DNA from 3 places in the Shimazuella sp. NTD248 genome. Region 2 is predicted to be linked to each of the others. Evidence: riboswitches for the same ligand, from Rfam matches in the RefSeq annotation. Region 2 holds a riboswitch; each other region holds the start of a gene.
The links. A riboswitch is a leader RNA that binds a small molecule or an ion and turns the genes downstream of it on or off. The one in region 2 is predicted to bind S-adenosylmethionine.
Positions count from the first base shown of each region.

Region 1 (8,433 bases), on a different contig from region 2:
TTCGAATTATTTAAGAGTATAAAACTACTAAATGGCAGTGCTGTCAACACCACAGACATGAGGATAATCGTCCCGCCCATTGTCGGTGTTCCAGCCTTTTTTAAGTGTGCTTCTGGTCCCTCTTCCCGGATACTTTGACCAAATTTCAATCGCTGTAGTGTTGGAATAATCATTGGACCAAGAAGTACGCCAATCCCAAATGCTACTGCGAGTGGAATGAGTATAATTCGTATATCGATATTTGCCACCACTCTACGCTCCCTCTACTAATTGTTTCACAATACGATCTAATCCAGCTTTTCTTGAAGCTTTTACTAAAAGAAGAATGTTTTCATTTCCTTCCTGATCAAGATAGGAAAAAGCTTCTTCATTGGTCGAAAAATGCTTCAGTTGCATTTGATTAGGAGAAGCAAGCTTGGCAGCTTCATAAATCCATAACCCTTTTGCCCCTATTGTTATCAATCCTGCAAGATTCTTGGTAACAGCATATTTTCCAACTTGCTCATGATAGGATTTTCCCTCGTCTCCTAATTCTTCAATTCCTGCAAGAAGTGCCCATTTTTCTAACTCAGGCTCTACTTCTGCTAAAATATCAATCGCTGCATTTACCGAAGTAGGGCTCGCATTATAGGAATCATTAATCACTTTCAACCCATTTTTCGCCACTGCCACTTCTAACCTCATCGGTGTTGCAGGAACAGCCTGTAAACCTTTTGCTATATCTTCTTCTGGAATATCTAGTAATCTCCCAGTCTCAATCGCAAATAAAGCATTTTTGATATTATGTCTGCCTAACAATGGCAAAGTGTAATGGTGTCCTGTCTTACGGGAGGAAAAAGTCCAGCCAGTAAGTCCTAGACTCTGTACATCTTCTGGACCCTCTTTACACTTTTTGTTCCAGCCAATGGAAACGATATTACTAAAAGGAATGTCCTTCTTTAACAATGGCTCATCCCCATCCAATAGTAAGGTTCCATTTTTGGATAAACCATCACAAATCTCTAACTTTGCTTGAGCGATTTTTTCTCGGCTACCGAGATAACCGATATGAGATTCTCCTATATTTGTCACCATCGCGATATCAGGTCTGGCTAATTTAGAGAGCTCTGATATTTCGCCAATGTGATTCATGCCCATTTCGAGTACGACAACTTCTGTTGTCTCTGGCATCTGCAATACCGTCAACGGAAGACCAATATGATTGTTAAAATTTCCAGCTGTCTTATGTACTTCAAAAGTTGTGGTTAAAACACTTGCAACCAAATCTTTTGTTGTTGTTTTGCCGTTGCTGCCTGTAATCGCAACTATTCTACAACATGTTTCCGTTAGATAACGCTCTGCCAATTGTTGCATTGCCAATAAAGTATTTGGCACGACAATCAGTGGAATCGATACATCAGGTAAAGCACGATCTTCTTGCCACAATGACGCAACTGCACCTGCTTCTACCGCTTTATCGATAAACTGATGCCCATCAAACACATCTCCAATAAGTGGGATATACAGATTCCCTGCTGTCAGTATTCGGGTATCCGTTGATACTCCTGCTGCCAAAAGAGTTTCTCTATCATCCTCTTTATGTTCATAGCTTCCTGACACGGTCTCTAGTATCCAATTTATTCTACGTTCCATGCTGTTCACCCTTTATTGCCTCATAAGCTATCTTTCGATCATCAAATGGATAGCGAACACCATTTATTTCTTGATATGTTTCGTGCCCTTTTCCCGCAATTAGCACCACATCACCAGGTTTTGCTAACTGCACGGCATGTTCAATCGCATTTTTGCGATCTTCGATCGTCATATACCTTTGTAAAGAAGTAGAAACACCCTCTATCATATCTGCAATGATAGCCTTAGGCTCTTCTGTTCTTGGATTGTCGGAAGTTATAACTGTGAAATCACTAATTTCGGTAGCTATCTTTGCCATCAATGGTCTTTTACCACGATCCCGATCTCCTCCACAACCCACCACACAAATTACTTTTCCTTTCGCAAAAGATTTAGCAGTTGTTAGAACATTTTGAAGACTATCCGGGGTATGGGCATAATCGACCAATACCGTATAATCCTGTCCAGCTTGCACCGATTCAAAGCGGCCATCTACTCCTGTAAGCGATTCTAATGCTTGTTTAATTTTCGTCAAATCAATTCCCTCGACTAGAGCAACAGAAGCAGCTGCTAGTGAATTATAGACATTAAACGTACCAAATAGAGGCAGACAAATGGATACATTACCTTGATAGGTATGCAGCTCAAAAGACACACCATCTACTCGATGCTCGATATTCACTGCTCGAACATCGGCCTGTTCCGAAATGCCATATGTAATGACCTGAGCTGGTGAGATTGTAGCAAAATAACTGGAAGCGGCATCATCCACATTTAACACTGCTACTTGCGTTTTGTCTTTTTCAGGGGTGTAATCATTGCCCAATTGGCTAAATAAAAGACCCTTTGCTTCTCGATATTGTTCCATCGTCTCATGATAATCGAGATGATCCTGCGTTAAATTGGTAAAAACGGCGATATGATAATGAGTGCCCCTCGTTCTTCCCAAATGCAGAGCATGGGATGAAACTTCCATTACCGTATATTCGGCTCCTTCATCCACCATATAACGTAAACTCTTTTGCAGATCGACCACATCAGGGGTGGTATTTTTAACTGGGATAACGTTATCTTTGATCTTCACCCCAATTGTGCCGATAATCCCGGTCTCCCTCCCTACAGACGTTAAAATTTGTTCGATCAGGTGGGAAGTAGTTGTTTTACCGTTAGTTCCTGTTATTCCGATTAATTTTAATTGTCTTGATGGAAATTGGTAAAAGGTGTTTGCCAAAAAGCCCATTGCTCTTCTAGTATCTGGCACTCGAATCATCGGAACAGTCGTTTCCACAGATTCTTCTACAAGTACTGCTACAGCACCATTTTCCACAGCAGTTTGGATATAGTCATGACCATCCACCGTAAACCCGCGAAGAGCAATAAACAAATCTCCTTGCTTCACCTTTCTCGAATCCGTTTCGATTCCGGTGATTTGCTCATCACTTGGATTTGTCCATTCTTTTACATGTAATACATCTACTAGTTCACTTAATTTCATTATAAGGTAAACCTCCCACTCCACTTGTCAAGAAAACTTGGCATTGTGTCTTGCCTTTAAGACTCTGAAAGAGGCTTAGCTACACTTAAAATAAACGATAAGTGTAACAATAGAAAAACCAGGTATGGGGGTCCTGGCAATCATGACACCCATTTTAACATAATTCACGCAAAAAATCCCTTGAGGGAGAGTGACGAAACAAGCAACGAATCGAAATATAACCATATTGTGAAACAACAATAGGCTTCCACCTCATTGTAAAAACACAGATGGAAGCCGCTAATTTATTTGTCCCCTAAATACATCCGAATCAAAGTACCCTTTTTTACCCGCTCTCCTGGACGTGGGATTTGGCTGATGACCAATTTTCCTTTTCCTACTGTTTCAATTGGTATTGTATACAAACTATTTTTGATCTTATCAATATCTTGACCAACAAAATTTGGAGTGGTGACAATCGTATCATAAAGCGGATTTTCTTCTGGTTCAATTTGATTTTTTCGTTTTGGTACTTTCATATACCGCATGGTATCTCCAATAATATTTCCTACGATAGGAGCAGCAACGACCCCACCAAATTGGATACCTTTTGGATTGTCAACTGCTAAATACACCACAATCTTTGGATCATCAGCAGGAGCAAATCCAATAAACGAAACGATGTGATTATTTTGAAGATAGGTGCCATTCGGCCCTACTTTCTGCGCTGTTCCAGTTTTCCCGCCAACACGATAGCCATCTACAAATGCCTTACGACCTGATCCTTTGGCAACAACGCTTTCTAACGCCGCCCGTACAGCAGCAGATGTATCTGCTGTTATAACTTGTCTTTTTACAGCAGGGCTAATGGTGCTTACAACTTGGTCATTTTCTGGATTTATCCATTGCTTGGCAAGATGTGGAACCATCAATTTCCCGCCATTGACAGCTGCTGCTACAGCGGCCACCTGTTGAATCGGAGTCACTGCTACCCCTTGACCAAATGCAGTAGTTGCAAGCTCCACTGGTCCCATACGCGAAGGTTTAAACAAGATTCCTTTTGCTTCTCCATTAAGGTCTATTCCTGTTTTCTGCCCAAACCCAAATTGATGGATATAGGACAACAGTTTTTGTTTTCCAAGCCGTTGGCCTAAGGTGACAAATCCGGGATTACAGGAATTTTCTACGACTTCCAAAAAGGTTTGCGAGCCATGTCCGCCAGACTTCCAGCAGCGAAGTCGTGCCCCGCCTACAGCAATAAAACCGGGGTCGAAAAATCCTTCGTGTAAGTTTACTTTCTTCTCTTGCAGAGCGGCTGCTAAGGTAATAATTTTAAATGTCGAACCCGGCTCATACGTTTTCCATATTGGCAGATTGCGGTTGTAGATCAATGGGTCTGTTGTTCTATATTGATCTGGCCGATAAGTGGGGCGACTGCTCATCCCCAGTATTTCTCCTGTTTTGGGGTCCATCGCAATGGCGATCACATTTTCTGGATGATACTGCGCCATTGCTTGATCCAATTCTCGTTCGATGATTTGTTGAATATTTAGATCAATTGTAAGCTTTAAATCCATCCCGTCTTTTGGCGGTGTGAAGCGATCTACCCCTCCTGGCAACTTTTCTCCACGTGCATTGGCACTAAACGAAATATATCCCGGGGTACCTTGTAATTGCTTGTTGTACTCCAATTCCAATCCTGCTAACCCTTGATTATCAATTCCAGTAAAGCCAAGGATGTGGGAAGCTAAACTTTGATAAGGGTAATAACGTTTGCTATCTTCTGTAACTACTACCCCTGGTAATTGTAACCCCTGAATCTCTTCTGCCTTTGCTTCTGATATTTTTCTCCCATAGGGATTAATCCGAACGATAAGCTGTCTTTTCTTTACAAACGGCAAAATCTTTTCTTCTGGCACACCTAATATTTTTGCTAGTTTATAAGCTGTTCCATCTTTATCCTTGATCTGAGCTGGTACGACCATCACCGAAGGCGAACTGATATTATACGCAATCAATTCCCCATTGCGATCCAAGATGCGTCCACGCTTTGACGCAAAGGGAATATCCCTGCCCCAAAGATTTTCCGCTTTCCCTGTCAACCAAGGCCCTTGTACCAACTGCACAAAAGTAAGACGACCGAGCAACGCGATCAGTACAAACAGTGCAATTGAAAATATAATGAATAAGCGTTTTTTGTGCGTAACCAATAGCGCTTTCACGTCTCTTCATCCTTTTCCACTATCCTTTATTTCAATTTATGTGGACAAAGGGTAAAAAAGAATCATCATTTCTATGATTTAGGGATTTCCTATCAAACTTGCTCAACGGAATGTTATATTCAAAGACTCAAACGTAAAAAATCCCACATCTTCGTCTATTGAGTGAGATGTGGAACATACTGGTCGTTTGAGGTAATTAGGAGGCTATTCTTTTTTAAGTAAAGGGAAGTACGAATGTCAGAAAATGAAACAAACACTCCACATCTTCACATAAAAAACGAGGTTTCCCTCGTATGTATTATCTATTTCATTTTCATCTTGTTTTTGACTTCAGCTGTTTCACAACCATATTTCTCTATTACCAAAAAGAACGAATTTTTCGGGACAAGGTAATACGTTCCATTTTTAAACTCCATACTTTCTCCCATAGTTGTTCCTGTTCAAAAGCATCCGATGCACTTCTTAGTTGTTGATAACTTAACAACAACTGCGTATTTATAGCATCGAATTGTGCCCATAAATGATAGAGAAATAAATCTTTGTCTGTGAAATTCAGTTTTTGTAAAATTTCAGCTTGCCATTCTTGATCGCCGATTTCTTTTGCATATAAATACAAGTCTAAATAATCGTTTATCCAAGTTTCTTTTAACTGAATCATGATTTTACCTCCCTAACAAATGAAAAACCTCTTTAAGAAGAGGTTTTCTAGTTAGAAAGGTCCTCCTCTTATCTTTCAGAGTTTCTACTCTGTTGGATTTAGCACCATACAGTCTGTTGACTGAGGTTGCTGAGGTTTCATAGGGCCAATCCCTCCACCTCTCTTGATAAGAGATCCTTCGATTTTTTTCGTTTTGGTTGATTTGTTGTTGATTATATATGTAATTATTTTAATTGTAAATAACTACATCGATTTTTCTTTCATTGTTCGCATCATACTCATCATTTTTGTCATCATTTCATCTGACTCTTGCATTTTGTTCATCATCATATCCATGTCCATTTCTGGTATCGTGTTCATTTCTTGCATTTTGTTCATCATCATGGTCATCATTCTCATTTTTCCCATCATATCCTCCATCATGACCATCATCATCATATTCATACACATTTTATCCATACTATAATCCTCCGATTTTAGATACTTCAAATCATTACCTATGTTTTCCATAATGTTTGAATATATACTAGCCCGTCCTCTTGGCATAAAAAAACGAGGTTTCCCTCGTTAGGATTATCGATTTCGTTTTGGTTTGGACCTTGACTTCTTCTTTGCCGGCCATAGTTTTTTGATTAGTTTTTGACATTCTTGGATATGGGCATATTCACTTGAAACGTCTACTAATTCTTCTTGTCTGTCTACCGCACGAACCAATCGTTCGGGATAGGAGAGAAAGACAGCTAGAAGTCTTTTTTCTTTCGGCAATAGTTTATTTTCTTGTTCATAGGCTGCTAGTATTTCTGCGGGAGATTCCTCTGGATATCGATGTATTAAAGTAGCAAGGTCTTTTATGGGTGTATCTAGCGCAGCATGGTCAAAATCGATCCAGTACAATCCTTCCTCACTTGTGAGTACATTAGAAGGATGAACCCGACCATGACATATCGTGTATCTCGGGGCAATTCCTTTTTCCACTTGAAGATAACGATCGATTCCTTGGATAGCAAACGTAAATCCATTTTGGGAGAGCTGAGCAGATTGTTCGGATATTTTTGCTTCTCCTTCTTCTAACGTCTCTTGCCAACTAGATACTTGTGTCTTTCGCTGTTCCCAAGACTCTTTTAGATCTGGATCGATGACTTGGTGCAACTTGGGAAACTGTGCTGCTATAGGTTCTGCTAAACGATGAAAGCGCCCTAAGGATGATGCCAGCTCTGTTGCCGATACATGATCATCAGCAGGCTCTTGCCATGGAGTGGCATACCACTGGCTTCCATAAGCAGAAACGACTATTTCTCCATCCTCTGTAGGAACCCACGGAAGCAGATGAGGATATCCAGCTGTGCGAACTTGTTCTAACATGCGGTGCAGTACATACAGTTTTTCTCTCGGTGCATGACTTTCTTTCAGCGCATATTTTTGGTCTCCATCCGCAACCTCCCATACTCCAGCCCGATGTTGCACCGAAGAAGGGTCCCATCCAAATGCATGAATCACTTCCCACATCGAAAGCCCTCCTTCCCTAGCTCCGCTTCACCGGAATTTTTACGATTTGACCTTCCACTAAACGATCTGTTGGGAACTGATTCGTTCTAATAATCGCATTACAAGAAACATCATACTTGGCAGCTAATGTATCGATCGTCTCGTCTTTTTGGACAATAACCATTTTTAAGGAAGTAAACGATTCTTCTCTATTTCCTACCAACCACCTGCTCCATTCTCTGCCACGAACTTCTTCCTCTGTATTACTTGGTTCCTTGATTTCTTCCTCTTGTTGTCCTTCTTCAATCACAAGCTGAGGTTGAAAGGCTTCTTGTGATGGTGGTTCTTCGCCTACTTGTTCTTTTGCTATTTTTCTTGTCTCCCGATGTATGGTGCGTTCAACTTCTTTGGGTTTGGATTGTTCTTTTTTTGCCTCTACCTGTTCTGGCTCTGGTTTGGCAGGCTGAGCTGCAAAAGTGGGGGACTCGATCTCTTTTTTCTCTTCTATCTCTTCTTGCTGATCTTCAGAAACCTCTGTGATCAATTCTTCTTCCTCGGCTTCTGGCAATATCCCGTCTATCATCAGAACTGCTTCAATCTGTAATTCAAATGGTGATAAGATCTGGTAATCAAAAGATTCTACTTCTGCACAGACAGTTGCTAGTTCTGCACGGTCACGAGGCAGAGTAATTTCGACAGGAATTACATAGGCAATCTCTTCCCCCTCTCTTTCATAAGGATCATAATCAGAAACATCTGCTTCTTCATCGATATCCCCTTCATAGGTGCCATTCAGCCGAAGATAACCGTGAATTTTAAGATGCTGCCCTTCATCTTTGATCTCCACATCGGGATATAAATCCAATTCCAGAAGCGAACTTATCCCTGCTTGCTGTGGATGCAGACGAATCTTTTCTGAAATATTAAAGCGAAGTTGCTCCACCTGTTCTCCCTCCTTCTATCTTTCAAGCCCTTATGCTGAA
Region 1 covers NZ_JCAJZT010000005.1:348,066-356,498, forward strand. Annotated here, with positions in the region: gene mraY (phospho-N-acetylmuramoyl-pentapeptide-transferase) at 1-173, opposite strand, end outside; gene AC5WOE_RS13940 (UDP-N-acetylmuramoyl-tripeptide--D-alanyl-D-alanine ligase) at 253-1,632, opposite strand; gene AC5WOE_RS13945 (UDP-N-acetylmuramoyl-L-alanyl-D-glutamate--2,6-diaminopimelate ligase) at 1,622-3,106, opposite strand; gene AC5WOE_RS13950 (stage V sporulation protein D) at 3,391-5,307, opposite strand; gene AC5WOE_RS13955 (hypothetical protein) at 5,666-5,965, opposite strand; SAM riboswitch class I at 6,031-6,138, opposite strand; gene AC5WOE_RS13960 (hypothetical protein) at 6,209-6,424, opposite strand; gene AC5WOE_RS13965 (phosphotransferase) at 6,539-7,471, opposite strand; gene AC5WOE_RS13970 (LysM peptidoglycan-binding domain-containing protein) at 7,488-8,393, opposite strand.
Region 1: linked by a shared signal. The riboswitch ahead of AC5WOE_RS13955 (hypothetical protein) and the one ahead of AC5WOE_RS15860 (aminotransferase class I/II-fold pyridoxal phosphate-dependent enzyme) in region 2 are both predicted to bind S-adenosylmethionine.

Region 2 (8,433 bases):
GCACTTGTTTATCGTTCACATGCGATTAAATCTTTATCGCGATCTAATCTTTTGTTTGCGTCATAGATGACTTTTGATACATATGGTTTATAATACGTTTTTCCGCCTTTATTTTTTGTGGTGGAATAGCGTGCAACTCCACCTTTATATATTTTGTTCAACTCTGTACAGTTTTTATATACTTTAACAGTTGTTTTTGCATCAACTAATGTAGTAGAAGCAGAGAAAGCAATGATAAGCCCTAAAGCCAAACCATATGTTAATAATTTTTTCATGTAGGTTGTATTCCTCTCATCTGGTGTCTCTTTTATCATAATTCAGATTAATATGAAATTTATCATTTTTTTGTGTCTATTATACGTCTAATAGAGTATATTATGTCATTGTTCAAGAATGATATTCATTAGCATGCGATAAGGCTTGTTCCAAATCTGCACGCAAATCATCTATATGCTCTATTCCTACTGATAAACGAAGTAATCGATCACAAACTCCTACTTTTAGCCGAATTTCCTCTGGTATATCTGCATGTGTTTGTGTCGCTGGATAAGTAATTAGGCTCTCTACCCCACCTAAGCTTTCTGCAAAAGTAATCAATTTCAAGTGATGCAAAAACGGTCGGATAAGATTAGCATCAGCTAGTCGAAAGGACAGCATACCTCCAAATCCACTAGCTTGTTTTAGGTGTGTATCTTTTCCCTTTTCATCGAGAGCTGGATAATATACTTCTCCCTTGATCAACGGATGCTCACGAAGAAAATGTGCTAACTGTAGAGCATTTTCTTCATGACGATCCATCCGTAAAGCGAGTGTTTTCATCCCCCTCATCAACAAGTAGCAGTCATGAGGTCCTAAACTTGCCCCTATGGCGTTATGCAAGTATCTTACACGCTCTGATAATTCAGATCCTTTTGTCACGATCAGACCAGCGAGTACATCATTATGACCACCTAAATACTTCGTTGCACTATGAATGACGATATCAGCACCTAATTCAATCGGACGTTGGTAGTATGGGGTCAAAAAAGTGTTATCCACAATAGTTATGATCTGATGTCTGCGAGCTAGGCTGCAAAGCGCTTGTATATCAGCGACCTGCATCAATGGGTTGGTAGGTGTTTCGATAAAAATAGCTCGTGTGTTGGCCTGGATGGAACTTTCTACATCCTCAAGATTACGCAAATCTACATAAGTGAAGTCCAAACCGAAGCGTCGAAGGTTTTCTTCAAACAATCGATAAGTTCCTCCATAAAGATCAAGAGAGACGATCAAATGATCTCCTTGTGAAAACAATCCCATTACCGTTTGAATGGCTGCCATTCCTGAACTACAAGCAAAACCTTCATCTCCTTGTTCTAATCTTGCAATGCTTTCTTGCAGCACATCTCGGGTCGGATTAGCTGTCCGCGTATAGTCATAACCTGTACTTACCCCACCAACGTGTTCATAAGCAGTTGCAAAATAAACTGGAAAATTAATAGCTCCTGTCTTCGGTTCCTTTCTACAGCCTATCTGCGCTAATTCCGTCTCCATTTTTTTCATTTGTTCATCCTCCTGACCCATTTCCTCACATAAAAAACCTCTTCTCCTAAGAGAAGAGGCTGGTTTTCGACACCGCTTCTTCTCTTATCTTCCAGGAATTCCTGCAGGATTTGGCACCTTATTGATCAAGATCAATTGGTTGCCGGGCTTCATCGGGCCAGTCCCTCCGCCACTCTTGATAAGAGAAAATCTTTAAATATAATATTTATTTATTTTTATCAAACTAATTTTATCATATATATTACTTTTCTATCAATGTTGGTGAAATAATCATCTATCTATAGAAATCATGGATAGGCAGCTACAACCCTATCCATGATTGGATGTCTAGTTATTGGGTTAAAAATACTATTTCCTTGCAGTCAAAGCCTTTTTAAATAGTGATGACATCTTCGCTAGAAATGGATAGAGATACTAATCCATTACTTTTGACGACATATGTATTTTCTATTCCGACAACACCCCTGCCAGGAAACGTGAATTTAGGCTCGATTGCAATGACCATATTCTCTTGTAAGGGTTGTTGAAATCCTTTTGCCAAAATGGGGAACTCGTCAATTTCCAAACCTACTCCATGTCCCAAAAATTTCGCTTGATCTTCCCCAAATCCCATAAAATGAGCTTGTAAACCAGCATCTTCCACTATTTTTAAAGCATGCTGATATAAACTCTCCCATGTAACTCCTGGTTTTCCTAACTGTTCTACAGCACGCAAAAGGTTTCGACTTACTTCATATGCTTGTACCAGATCGTCTTCAAGTGTACCAATGACAGCTATTCGAGTTTGATCAATCATATAGCCTTCTACTACTGTGCTAAAGTCGAGTAAAATTGGTTCGTTTTGAGCTAATTTTTTGAAACTTGCACCTTGTGGACTAGCAACTGTCAATCCTAAGCCGCCAGCAGGACCATCAAAATAAGTCGGGGTTGCTGCTGCCGCACCAGAAGCTACCATCCCCAGTGACAACTCTTGGTTGTAACCTCGCATTCGATTGAGATTTATATTTCCACGTACTCGTAAATATTGCTCCATTTTCGCTGCTAATTGTACTTCTGTCATACCTATTGATATCCAAGCAGGCAATTGTTGAATAACTTCATCTACTAATATAGCAGCCTGCTGAATCTGCGCTAGCTCGTAGTTTGATTTTACTGCACGCTGCAAGCGAATAATAGGAGAGATGTCTTTGATTTCTGTATCTAGCATCTGCTGATAACGAACACCTAACTGATAAGGTAACACATCAAGTTCCAATCCTAATGTATTAGGTTTACCAAAACGAGCCTGTATACGCTCTCCTAATGTTCTCATTCTCCCTAATGGCTCCACTTCAATAGAACTTTCCTCTGTTGCACGAACAACGCTTTTTTTCACATAAAACACAGGATCTTCTGAATCAGGAACATAGAGTAAACCGTTTTGCATAGATCCTGTGTAGTAGAAAAGGTCTACATTTTGTGTAATAAGAGCTGCCGGAATTTCATGCTTGCGTAGTCCCGATTGTAAACACTCGATTCGAGTAGTTATTTCTTTTTTAGAAATTTTTGTAAGAAAATCCATTACAATCACCCTTTACATAGAAGGAATTTTTTGGTGGAAAGATAATTATATGGTTGAACAGATGAAGGAGGGAACTTTCATTATACATAAACCAATTATATGCTTGTTAATCGACACCTTAATGGACACCCCGTTACAAGAAGAAATCCAAGCGGGTCGGGCTCCCACTCTACAGTTTCTACGTGATAATGGAACTTATTTTCCTAGAGTAGTCAGTACATTTCCTACAATGTCTGTGTCTATTGATACTACCATGTTAACAGGTGAACCTCCCAACAAACATGGAATTTATGGTCTTACCTATTATCATTCCCAGCAAAAAAAAGTGTTCAACTTTGGTACTGGCCCAAAAGAAATTTTATTTTTCGGACTGAAACGTGTGCTCCATGCTGCAATCATGCAATTAAATCAAAAATTAATAAGCAGAGATGTGGAAACTATTCACGAAGCAACAGAAAAGCCTACTGCTTCTATTAATTCAATGATTTACCGCGGCAACCAACCCGCAACACTAAAAACGCCTTGGTTAGCATGGCTGTTTGGTTTGCTACCTAGAAATGTGGAAGCATCTGTACCATCATATTTCTCATTCGGCTCTCTTTTCAACATAACAAAAAAGCCGCTTCCAAAAACCCCATTGTCTAAATTTGGTATGAATGATCATTTTTCATCGATAGAAATTATCTCCCTAATCGAAGAAGACAAATTACCACCCCTTTCTCTCGTTTATTTCCCAGGAAATGACACGATTGTACATAAAAAAGGAACATCTGAAGGAAAAGGGATAAAAAAAGTCGATGAAGAGATCAGTCCCATTTTAAATGCCTTTGGTTCATGGGAAGAAGCTATTCAAAAATGTAATTTCATCGTTCTAGGGGATAGTGGTCAGACCAACATGATGAAAAAAGATACTTATGTAGACCTACGAAAAACACTACAACCTTATTCGATTATGCCACTTTCAAGAGATACACCAAAACCGCAAGACCAACTCATCACTTGTGTAAATGAGCGAATGAGTTATATAACTATTTTGGATGATAAAATATCTTATCAAGACATAGTCCGTTTATGTAAGACCGAAAAAAAATTAGATGTAATTGCATGGCAGTCAGAAGATAAATGGATCCATGTAGTAAGCGGACAAACCGATGGAGCTTTAAGCTTCCGACCAGATGGAGATTACACAGATGAATATAATCAAAAATGGCAGCTTGAAGGAGATATTTCTATTTTAGACTTGACACTGGATGATCATCAAATCCAGTATGGTCTCTATCCTGACGCATTATCCCGTTTAGCGGGAGCAATGGACCCTGCAAGTCGAAATGTAATTATTACCATATCTCCCGGTTACGAGTTAATAGGAAAAGCCTCACCTAAACATAAAGGAGCTTCCCATGGTTCCTTACATCATTTAGATTCCCTTGTACCTATGATTGTAACAGGCATGGATCATCAACCAGAACACCTACGCCTTATTGACTTAAAAAAATGGTTTCTTAAATTGTTACAGGAATGAGCCAAGCCTCCCCGTTCATAAATGTAAAAAAACAGGAAACGGGGAGTTTTTATGTCTATTTTACAAACCAAAAGTAATATTCAATTCGATTGGGAGAAATATTGGCCATATCTATCTCCTCTTTACCTGTCCTTTTTAGAGTTAGAACGTGATCCTTACTACTCTTTTTTACCTGAGGAAGAGTTGGAAGACTATCTTCAGAAAGCTATTCATATAGGAGAACAAACAGCAAAGCGATATATGGACATGAATCATCTCGATTTTTTTAATCATGTGCTAAAAGAAGATATTCGTATTCGTTTACTAGATCAACATCCTGAGCAATCTACCATTCGAGCACAATATCATAAAAAAAAGCAAACCATTTTCATCTATAAAAATTCAATGAGAGAAATTCAACAATTTATATCAAAAGAAATCGGAAACATTCTCCAAATTGATTTAATCGCATTACATGCTTACCATGAATGGTTTCACCATTTGGAAGAAACAACAATCGGAAGAACAGATGAAAAGTTCCGACCTGTTGTCCTGAAACAGAGAGGGCCATTTTTAGTAAAACGGTCTCTTTTGAGACTACGTGAGATAGCTGCCCATTCCTTTACACAAACCGCACTTGGTTTAAATTGGTCCCCGTTGCTTCTTGATCAATTTCGTTATTTATTAACAAAAGGATATTCCAATACACAAATTAGAGAGTGTTTTCAAGACACGAAGCGTACATACTATGCTATAATAAATAAAAAATAAGTCGCTAACTGTTAAGAAGTGGAGGGAATTCGGTGGAAAGCTGCATCTGTCCTAAATTTGAAGCTGCAATTGAAATTTTAGCAAAAAAATGGACGGGTCTTATCTTGCGGGTTCTCATGGAGGAAAAACGCCGTTTTCGTGATATCCGGGAGCATATACCGCAGATGAGCGAACGGATGTTAGCTGAACGCCTAAAAGAATTAGAGGCGTCTGGACTAATCAATCGGCAAGTTTATCCCGAGACACCTGTCCGCATTGAATATACACTTACGGAAAAAGGAAAAGCCTTACAACCCGTACTCGACTCGATCGAAAATTGGGCACATGAATGGATTTAAAACTCCCTTTCTAAATAGGGAGTTTTTTCGTTATCTTAATGTCTCACCAGTAGATTCATCTTTCCATCTCCTCTGTATACTCTTAAATGGATACAGCTTTATGTGGTTTACTATAGTGGCTTGTTCCTCCACCGCCGACTAAGATTCTCCCGCCTCTGGGGAAAATGAGTTGTTTTTGTAATCCACCTGCCAAAAGTACAATAACTTTAGCTCTATTTGCAGTAGCAATATATTCTACATATCCATTTCTTGTCAGTCTAGTCTTCCAATTTCTATCGAATTCAGATCGAAGAACTCTATTTGAATAAATTTGGTTTTCTACATTAGACTTTTTTCTCTTCTTCATTTCTCGCACCTCTCATCTTCGCTCTGCATACTTTTTATATATTCAAAATTCATAAGTTCGCACCGGCTGATACCCTCAAAACGATTACAACTCATAAAGCCATATGATAATTTTGTAATTTAATAAAAAAAGTTTAAATCAATTTATTTTCCTATAGAAGCATCATTGTTTTTCCAAAAGACATCTTGCACGAGTATGTTAAAATAAAGTTGACTTTGTGGCGAAAAAAGAGAGGTTTTTGACATGCAATCATTTGAACAATCCATGCTTACCCTGATCACAGATACATCTACCCAATTGTCACCAGATGTAAGGGAAGCAATCGACAAAGCAACTGCACAAGAAGACAGTGGGACTCGATCAGCATTGGCACTTGCAAGAATTACGGAAAACATTCAAATGGCAGAGGAAAAAGTGTCTCCTATCTGCCAAGATACAGGTATGCCGACTTTTATCCTTCATGTACCAATAGGTGCCAATCAATTAGAGATGGAAAAAGCAATCAAAAATGCTATTGCAACAGCTACCAAACAAGGAAAACTTCGCTCTAACTCTGTTGATTCCTTAACCGGAGCAAATACGGGGGACAATTTGGGACCTGGAACACCTGTTATTCACTTTCATCAATGGGAAAAAGATTACATTGATGTTCGGCTTATTTTAAAAGGAGGAGGCTGTGAGAATAAAAACATTCAATACAGCCTTCCAACTGAATTAGAAGGATTAGGTCGTGCAGGAAGAGATCTAGATGGAATTCGCAAGTGTATCTTGCACAGTATTTACCAAGCTCAAGGACAAGGGTGCAGTGCCGGTTTTATTGGAGTTGGGATTGGTGGGGATCGTACCACTGGTTACGAACTTGCAAAGCAGCAATTATTCCGACATGTGGACGATGTAAATCCAATCGAAGACCTTGCTAAATTAGAAAATTATATTTTAGAAAAAGGAAATACATTAGGCATTGGTACCATGGGATTTGGTGGAAATACCACTTTACTTGGTTGTAAAATCGGTGTTATGAACCGTCTACCAGCGAGTTTCTTTGTTTCGGTTGCATATAATTGTTGGGCTTTTCGCCGACAAGGAGTTGCGATCGATCCGGCAACGGGAGAAATCCAAAACTGGTTATACAAAGAAGAAAGACCAAAAGTACAAGGAAAGCCAAAAATCCAAGAAGAATCTAAGAGTTCAAATCGCCAAGTAGTACTTACTACCCCTATCACCGAAGAACAAATTCGCGATCTCAAAGTTGGAGATGTTGTGGTGATAAATGGTTTGATTCATACAGGTCGAGACGCACTTCATAAATATTTGATGGATCATGATTCTCCTGTTGATCTAGAAGGAAGTGTTATTTATCACTGTGGACCTGTTATGCTCAAGGATGAGGAAGGAAAATGGCATGTAAAAGCGGCTGGTCCAACCACTAGTATCCGAGAAGAACCATATCAATCGGATCTCATCAAAAAATTTGGCATGAAAGTAGTCATCGGAAAAGGTGGAATGGGCGCAAGAACGTTAAAAGGTCTACAGGAACATGGCGCTGTTTACCTCAATGCCATCGGTGGAGCTGCACAATACTATGCAGAGTGTATCAAAGACGTAGAAGGGGCAGATTTCTTAAATTTTGGGGTACCAGAAGCAATGTGGCATTTAAATGTGGAAAATTTTGCTGCTATTGTGACGATGGATTCTCATGGCAATAGTTTGCACGCTGATGTTGATAAGACATCTCTTGAAAAACTAGCACAGTACAAAGAACCTGTATTTAAATAAATTTCTGTTCACTTCCGAGACACAAAACGGTAAAATGAAGAGGGACTGTAAGCCCTTTTTGTACTTGTCTCTTACTTTTTAAGGAGGTTTGACTTTGAAACTTTTATCAAAGCTTTCTTTGGTAACACTTTCTGTTTTGACCGCATTTACGATTGCTCTTCCTACTGGAGCCTTTGCCGATGCAGTTGAAGGAGATACGGTTGTAACATTAGGGAAAGACCTAACTTTACAACAACAGGATAGTATTTTGGCGGAAATGCAAGTACCTAGCAATGTAAGCAAAATTTATGTTACAAACCAAGAAGAACACCAATACCTTGGAAAATATATGTCTGCTGCAACCATTGGAACACGTGCCTTATCCTCAGCGAAAATTACAATCGCTGCTAACGGGTCAGGAATATCCGTAAAAACAAATAATATTACTTCGATCACCGATGCGATGTACGCAAATGCTGCGATTACAGCTGGAGTAAAAGATGCAGACATTTATGTAACTGCTCCAATCCGAGTGTCTGGTACTGCTGCTCTTACTGGAATCATTAAAGCATTTGAAAAAGCAACCGGCAAACAAATCAGTGAAAATCAGAAACAAGTA
Region 2 covers NZ_JCAJZT010000007.1:119,517-127,949, reverse strand. Annotated here, with positions in the region: gene AC5WOE_RS15865 (excalibur calcium-binding domain-containing protein) at 9-275, opposite strand; gene AC5WOE_RS15860 (aminotransferase class I/II-fold pyridoxal phosphate-dependent enzyme) at 388-1,542, opposite strand; SAM riboswitch class I at 1,624-1,727, opposite strand; gene AC5WOE_RS15855 (M24 family metallopeptidase) at 1,916-3,103, opposite strand; gene AC5WOE_RS15850 (alkaline phosphatase family protein) at 3,153-4,625, shown strand; gene AC5WOE_RS15845 (hypothetical protein) at 4,677-5,375, shown strand; gene AC5WOE_RS15840 (winged helix-turn-helix transcriptional regulator) at 5,408-5,713, shown strand; gene AC5WOE_RS15835 (hypothetical protein) at 5,796-6,059, opposite strand; gene AC5WOE_RS15830 (fumarate hydratase) at 6,303-7,835, shown strand; gene AC5WOE_RS15825 (DUF1002 domain-containing protein) at 7,930-8,433, shown strand, end outside.

Region 3 (8,433 bases), on a different contig from region 2:
ACAATCTAATAACCGGGTATACCAATTTAGACTATCTGCGACATTGGATACAGCAATAATTGGTTCAGTATGTATCATGGAACCACCCCAATCTACAAGAAATACCTACATAGTAGAAGATAGAATAGTTTCAGAGTTAGTTCAGCTTTTCTTTGGTGTTTATTAATATGTTGTCGTTTTCAATGGGATATTTATTCTGGATTAGAAATATAAAAAGGTTATGTATTAAAAATCAATCAGAGAAAGGTTTTATTTGAAGTCATCAAGGGTGGAGCCTTCTATGTACTTTAATTTTTGTGTTTCACTTAACGTGTTGTTACGAGGTTCCTCTTCTACCTCTACCAATTTTTGTTTTGCAGCATCAGAGTAAATTCGAACTGTATTACCTGTGAAGTAAGATATGTCACCAGGAGTTTCGTCAAACCATCTCATCATAAATTGACTAATTTTAGGGGAAGACAACACTTCATTCATAATTTCTAATGATTCAAAATGTGTTTCGAGCATATACTGTAATTCGCCTAAATCTCCTGACATTAGTGTTGACACTGTAGTTACGTCTGTGCAGATACTGCCAGGTAAATTATTGATTTGAGGAAGCAATAGCTCTAAATAGTGTGTTTGAAAGGTCTCCAAGTCCTCTATATTTTTGAATATTGAGATCGTTTTATACATAGTATTCATATCCCTTCGTTAGACGCTTTGGTCTTTGTTATGTTGATAGAAAGTGATGAATGATCTACCATAGAAGATATACTTAACAAAACAGTAGATGTTAACCTCATCTAGTAATTCATATCTATGGAATAGATATAATATTTAATTAATTATACTGTTTATTTCAATATTATTCAAGAAATGATCATATATTTAAAATGGAAAAAGCAATCCCTTAGAGAGATTGCTTTCGCGATTATTTTTTTAACATTTGTTTTACAATGCGTTCTATTCGAGTTTTTGCCTTCTCTTGGGTGCTTAAGTCTTCAGAAGTGATTTCAAATCGACGTATTTTTTCATCCAAATGAAACATATCGATAAGTGCAGAATAATTATTGGTATGATGTTCTCCAACTTCCAGCACTCCATCGATCGTATCTTGTTCTAGATTATGATGAAAATATACGGCGATCTGGCTGCAAACCCCATAAAAATAAGTGGTTGGATGGTACTGAATAAGTTGGGACCAACCTTGATCATCTGTGACAAGACCTTCCCAAGTTTGCTTGAAGCCAAGTTGTTTAAATCCAGTCAAAAACTGCTCCACGCGTTGATCAGGCAATACTTTGATAAAATCGCGGTCATGTGAATCAAGTGCATTTTTAATCTCTAGGTTAGTAATAAAGAAGTATTTTGTATTGATAGAGGAAGCTGGTATATTTGCTGGACAGGTAAAGGAAAATGGAAACGTAATCGTTTCATTTGGCTGAATCACAAATTCTTCATGTGTGACATCAATCATTGCGATTCGTTCTGTTAAGTCACTGCCACTGCGAGCATGAACGGATTGGAGCATAAAGTAAACCGAAAGTCCTTCTACTTTTTGTTCGGCACTACCGCCAGTAGCTACGATCTGCCCAGTAACTTCTTGTCCTGTTGTTACTATTTCTTTGTTTAAACGTAGGTCAATCTTTGCTGCTCCCATTCCCATAGATGCAAGTACGGTTTCAAACAACTTTTCGTCCTCCCAAAAACATATCTTTTTTCCTATCATACCATGCAAGATGTACTTCGAGTAGGGGGAAGCATGGCAAAAGCATATAGGAAAACGATAGCTGTTTAAGATAGTGCTGTAGGTTTCCTTAGTAAGTTATATTCATTATGAAAAGATATATTCATGGTGATAGCTCTAACTATTTATTTATGAAACAAACCTAAATGGACATAAAAATGTTATTATTATTCTGGGACATTGGAAAATTAGGAACAATCAAGTTTCGCCCAAGTGCTGTTATCATCCTTGAATAAGACAGGTAGGAATGTGGATGCTTTTTAAATTTCTATTAAGCTTATTAATCATTGTTGTTGTTGCTCAGTTATTTGGTGCTTTGGCTGCTCGTATTGGTCAACCAAAAGTTGTCGGGGAGATGATTGGAGGACTGATACTAGGACCCTCTGTATTAGGTCTTTTGTTTCCAAGTTTTCAAGAATGGTTGTTCAATAAAAATATCAAAGATCAGTTATATATCCTCAGTCAGTTTGGGATATCTTTGTATATGTTTCTTGTAGGGATTCATGCAAATGACGAAAAGCTAGAAGAGGAGAAATTAATAAAAAACGCTGTTCTCCTTGCTCTTGTAGGTATTATACCGGCATTTCTTATGTTGTTTCTGTTAAGTTGGTATGTATACCCATCGATAGGACCAAAATTTACAACACAATTAGTTTATTCGCTGTTTATGGCAGCCAGCATTTCTGTGACAGCTTTTCCTGTACTTGTCCGGATTTTGGATCAGCATAAGTTGATCAAAACAAATTTGGGGAGATTTGTAATATTTGGCGCGAGTATAGAAGATATCATCGCATGGATGATGTTACCAATCATTTTGTCTATTGCTGCTCTTAATTTATCTTTCAGCAGTGTTAGTATATTTCTGTATTTGAGTCTTTATCTTGTAGTCATGTTTTTTGTGATCAGACCTCTTTTAAAGTTTTTGATCCAAAAGTTTCCTACCCTCCAAAATGAATTTTTCGCAATATTTCTCATTTTGTTTTTAGGCAGCAGTTTGATCACTGAAAAAATGGGACTGCATGCTATTTTTGGAGGTTTTATAGCAGGACTAATTATACCTAGATTAGACCCTGTCACAAAAGATCTCAATGTGAAGATTTCCGATTTTGTTAATACTCTTTTGGTTCCTATTTACTTTGTAAGTTCGGGTTTTAATATCGATTTGCGTTCTTTTACAAACAGTTATCATATCGGGATCATTCTCCTGTTTATTGGTGTAGCATTTATTTGCAAATACTTTACCTGCTTGTTCTTCGCAAAAGGGATAGGATATAGTTGGGGGGAATCAAGTGCCATCGGGGCTTTGATGAATGCTCGTGGGTTGATGATACTCGTGTTTGCAAACATTGGTTTAACCAGTAAATTAATTTCTGCCAATGATTACTGTATTTTATTTCTCATTGCGATTATCACTACGGCTATAACGTCCCCTTTATTAAAATGGTCATTGGGAAAGCAATACAATATGGAAAAGATAGGACAGGAAGAGTATTGACGGTTGCCGCAAAATTCAATATAATCGAGTAAACCGAGTGTTGAACTATATATTTTTAATATCTCTTATCCAGAGAGGCGGAGGGACTGGCCCGATGATGCCCGGCAACCCTAGTGATTCACTAGAAGGTGCCAATTCCTGTAGAGACAAACGTCTCTAACAGATAAGATGAGGAATTTAGAAACCCAAAGCCTCTTCTGGATAAGAAAGAGGCTTTTTTTGTGCGATAAAAAAGGGGGAATTATCATTGAGTACATTTCGACCTGAGACGATTACTGTTCATGGGGGTCAGGCACCAGACCCTGCTACCAATGCAAGAGCCGTTCCTATTTATCAAACAACTTCGTATGTATTTGACGATACACAGCATGCTGCTGATTTATTTGCGTTAAAAGAATTTGGAAATATATATACTCGGATTATGAATCCTACAACGGATATTTTAGAAAAAAGAGTTGCTGAGCTGGAAGGTGGTGTTGGAGCACTTGCAACTAGTTCAGGTCAAGCTGCGATTACGTATTCGATTTTAAATATCGCCAGAGCTGGAGATGAGATTGTAGCCTCAAGCAACCTTTATGGCGGCACCTATAATTTATTTCGGCACACGCTTCCTAAGCTGGGAATTCATGTGCATTTCGTAGATCAGACTAACCCAGATAACTTTCGCAAAGCGATAACAGATAAAACCAAAGCTGTGTTTGCAGAAATCATCGGGAACCCTCAATTAGATGTATTAGATGTAGAAGTAGTAGCCGATGTAGCGCATGAAGCAGGTATACCGCTGATTATTGACAACACGTTTGCCACACCTTATTTAAGTCGCCCATTTGATTTTGGAGCAGATATCATTGTTCATTCTGCAACCAAATTTATCGGAGGACATGGAACGAGTATTGGTGGAATTTTAGTAGACTCTGGAAAGTTTAATTGGAAAAATGGTAAGTTCCCTGATCTAACAGAACCAGACCCAAGTTACCATGGCGTTTCTTATACAGAAGCAGTAGGACCCCTTGCATATATTATTAAAGCACGTGTCCAGCTATTGCGAGATACAGGTGCCGCTATTTCTCCATTTAATGCATTTTTATTGCTGCAAGGGTTAGAAACCCTGCACCTGCGCATGGAACGACATAGTGAAAATGCGCTGAAAGTTGCCAAGTTTTTAGAAAATCACGACAGTATTACATGGGTAAATCACCCTGGGTTAGAAGGTCATCCCTCCTATGAAAAAGCGCAAAAATATTTAGCAAAAGGACAAGGAGCCATCTTTACGTTTGGCATCAAGGGCGGACGAGAAGCAGGAAAACGTTTGATTGAAAATCTATCTTTATTTTCTCATCTAGCCAATGTGGGTGATGCGAAGTCCCTTGTGATCCATCCAGCAAGTACGACACACCAACAGCTCACAGAGGATGAACAAAAAGCAGCTGGTGTTAACCCAGAACTTATTCGTTTGTCAGTTGGGATTGAATCTGTAGATGACATCATTGAGGATTTAGAACAAGCACTTGAAAAAAGCCAACAATAAATGTGCAAAAATAGATACCAAAAATCCCAAGCGAAGATATGCTTAGCTGTAGCGTCCTTTGTTGCTCTTTACAACAGACGCGGAAGACGTGCATATCAAGCGGATTTGGCACAAAATGTTTGTGAATTGGCTCATTAATAACAACAAATTTAAAATATAGGAGGAAATAGTTGTGCCGATTAAGATTCCAGACAATCTTCCAGCGGCTGGAATCCTCCGCAAGGAAAACATTTTTGTGATGCCAGAAAAGCGGGCTTTTCATCAAGATATACGTCCGCTCAAAATGGTGATCTTGAATATCATGCCTACCAAAATCACAACCGAAACACAACTGCTTCGGTTGTTAGGCAATTCGCCTCTGCAACTAGAGGTAAGTCTTCTTCATTTGCAGTCGCATACTTCAAAAAATACACCGCCAAGCCATTTGGAGACTTTTTATCAGACATTTGCAGATATAAAGGAAGATAAATTCGATGGATTGATCATCACTGGAGCCCCAGTGGAGCATTTAGAGTATGAGCAAGTAGATTACTGGGATGAACTAAAGCAAATCATGGAATGGAAAATGACGCATGTCACTTCCACTTTGCATATATGCTGGGGAGCGCAAGCTGCACTCTATTTTCATTATGGTATTTCCAAATACGCTCTGCCCGAAAAGTTATCCGGGATATATGCTCACAAAGTTTCAAAACCGAATACGAGATTATTGCGTGGATTTGATGACCTTTTTTATGCACCTCATTCCCGCTATACCGATATCCGCCGGGAAGACATAGAAAAGTGCAGCGAACTGGAAATATTATCGGAATCAGAGGAAGCGGGGGTTTACCTTCTCGCCAGCAAGGATCGAAAGCAAGTTTTTGTAACAGGTCACTCGGAGTATGACTTACTTACATTAAACGAGGAATATATTCGAGATGTTAAGAGTGGTCTACCGATAAAACTGCCAGAAAACTATTTCCCGCAAGATAACCCAGATAACCTTCCCATTCATACATGGCGTTCACATGCCAATTTATTATTTACGAATTGGTTGAACTATTACGTCTATCAAGAAACCCCATATGATTTACATGCAAATTAAACCGGTTGTTTTGAACCGGTTTTTTGCTGTCATGATAACTTTGTCTCTAATCGCTTTCCTGTGAATCAGCGAAGATGTCGTAACTTTTACCATGTACATAGGTAATCCCATTGCCCATATTGGCAACTTCTGTATCCAGCAGCACAAACTCCAGCTTGCTGCCATTTTCAAGGCTAAGGGATACGGTGCTGGCTCGATTTGTTACGAGGGACGGCCGGACAGGTTTTTCATCGAAAAAGTAGTCGATTCTCAGCTCGTCTCCACCGATTGCCACCTTTGATCCTCGGTAAAACCTCCATTGGGGGATTTTTTTGATCGCCTCTATAAACTCACTTACTTTTGTTCTATTTCCTTCCACGGATAACCGCAATGCCATTGGGTTCACCCTTTCTATTTTTGTAACCGCCTGATGTCCATTCGAATGAGAGCATGCAGCCATCGTTCGTTATCCTCTATTCCATTTGGAAATAAAAACTTTACGATGTAGCCTTTGCCCATGAGTTGAAGCTCGTTTGCTATTTCTTGCTTGTGCTGGTGCATTTTATCGACAGGGTATTGATGTTTATCAGCTAATTGTTGAAGCATTTCGGTGACTTCAAGTGGGATAGTTCGATTTTCGATGATCCAGTCTAAACTCATTGATCTTTTAGATGGAAATTTCATCATCATTGATTTCAAATAATGGGTATATGATAGACACACTCCTTGCATATAGGTTTAAAAATCAGAATAATATGTTAGATATCTTATCTGGAAATCCTCAAATGGCTTTAGAAGAGATTGAAAGTTATGTAGACTTACATATGTTTTATGATCTTTCGGTGGTTGCCACTCTATTACGAGGAAAAATCGCTTTTGAATTGCGGAAGTGGAGCAGAGCAAAGGAGTATCTCAAAAAATCATTAGCAGATTTGGATCGATGTCCTAACTTAGTTACTTCTAACCTGCGCTCTATTTGTTTGAATGACTTAGGGAGGGTTGCATTTTACGATGGTGATTATTTAACTGCTCTTCTTTATACTGACCAAGCAATTCAAGTATTTGATGGTAAAGGAGAGAGACTATATTTTAAGTTCTACCCTTACCTAAATAAAGTCATCTATTTGGAAAAGCTAGGTCGTGATGAGGAAGCACGTCAGGTATTGGAATACTTATATAAGCACATCGACGATTTTAAGGCAAACCTAGTGCTCACGACCCAAATTTATGAGAGATTTGCAAATCTTTTGATACGGTCAGGTTCCCCTTTAAAAGCATTAGAATACGCCCAAGAGGGATTGCAAATTGCTTGGGAAAACAAGGAATACCGTAGGTTATTCTTCCTTTGGACGATTAAAGCAGATATCTTTGTTATTTTAGGAAGAACACAAGAAGCTAAAACGCGATATCGAAAGGCATTAGCACTATGTCATCATGTGGCAAATGATCCTGATGAGATAGGACATGCGCAATTTTCTTATGGGAAATTGCTTTTTGATCTGGGGGAAATGAAAGCAGCAGAGGAACACCTTCTGGATGCAGTTCAATATTTGGAAAATACCCCTAAAGTAAAAGAAGATATTAGAATTGAAGCACTGATTACCCTTGGTCGTCTAAAAGGTCACTTGCATAAATCGGGAGAATCAGAGGAACTATTTCTAATGGTAGATACAATCATGTCGAATAATGATAACAATGATCATGTGTCCGTTGACATTTTCCTAAAAATGTGTAACTTTTATGAATGTAAAGGGGAAAAACAAAAATTTTATTACTATCAAAATCTTATATATCAATCCCTAAAGACCAAGGTGGGATTAGCTTGAAATATCGTTCAGCAGATGGCGATCCAATGGGTAAAACCAAAGGGAGTTTAACATGAAATATCGTTCAGCAGATGGCGATCCAATGGGTAAAACCAAAGGAAGTTTAACATGAAATATCGTTCAGCAGATAGCGATCCAATGGGTAAAACTAATGGGAGTTTAACATGAAATGGCGATTCTATAGGATAAACGAAATCCCACCTTTTATTTAGAAGGTGGGATTTTCCATTTTTTTATTCTATCGCAAACTTACCGCATACTAGGCAGCATTCGTTCTCTTGGGGCCACGAGTGGACATGATTAGTTTGTAACAAAATGCAACCCGGATCATCTTTTAATAGATGATCCGGGTTGCAATATCAATGATATATCTATTGTTTGGTTTATTCATCTTTTTTCTGATTACCCAATTTTAACTTTGATCGAAATCAGGTGCGATGGATTTTTTGATGAATAAGGTAATGAAGAATGCTCCGAGACATAAAGCTGCTGCAAACCAATAAGCATGGTGCACACCTTGAGTCATCGCATCATTCATTATGTTCTCTGTAATCTTTCCTGATTGCCCTTCTAAATAACTCCTCTTTCCTTGACTCATGATACTTACAAAAATGGATACCCCAAGTGCTCCTGCGATTGGCTGTAGTGTGCTGATAATTGCGGTTCCATGGGGATATGACTTCTTCGGCAATTCATTCAACGCATTCGTATTTGCAGGCATCATGATTGCTGAGATGGACAGCATCAAAATGATATAGACAAAGATAAATGACACAATATGCATCGAAG
Region 3 covers NZ_JCAJZT010000004.1:109,013-117,445, forward strand. Annotated here, with positions in the region: gene AC5WOE_RS10150 (VOC family protein) at 1-78, opposite strand, end outside; gene AC5WOE_RS10155 (EthD domain-containing protein) at 250-675, opposite strand; gene AC5WOE_RS10160 (sporulation protein) at 914-1,672, opposite strand; gene AC5WOE_RS10165 (cation:proton antiporter) at 1,983-3,224, shown strand; SAM riboswitch class I at 3,287-3,394, shown strand; gene AC5WOE_RS10170 (homocysteine synthase) at 3,472-4,752, shown strand; gene metA (homoserine O-acetyltransferase MetA) at 4,925-5,839, shown strand; gene AC5WOE_RS10180 (hypothetical protein) at 5,886-6,215, opposite strand; gene AC5WOE_RS10185 (hypothetical protein) at 6,230-6,502, opposite strand; gene AC5WOE_RS10190 (hypothetical protein) at 6,604-7,644, shown strand; gene AC5WOE_RS10195 (MDR family MFS transporter) at 8,057-8,433, opposite strand, start outside.
Region 3: linked by a shared signal. The riboswitch ahead of AC5WOE_RS10170 (homocysteine synthase) and the one ahead of AC5WOE_RS15860 (aminotransferase class I/II-fold pyridoxal phosphate-dependent enzyme) in region 2 are both predicted to bind S-adenosylmethionine.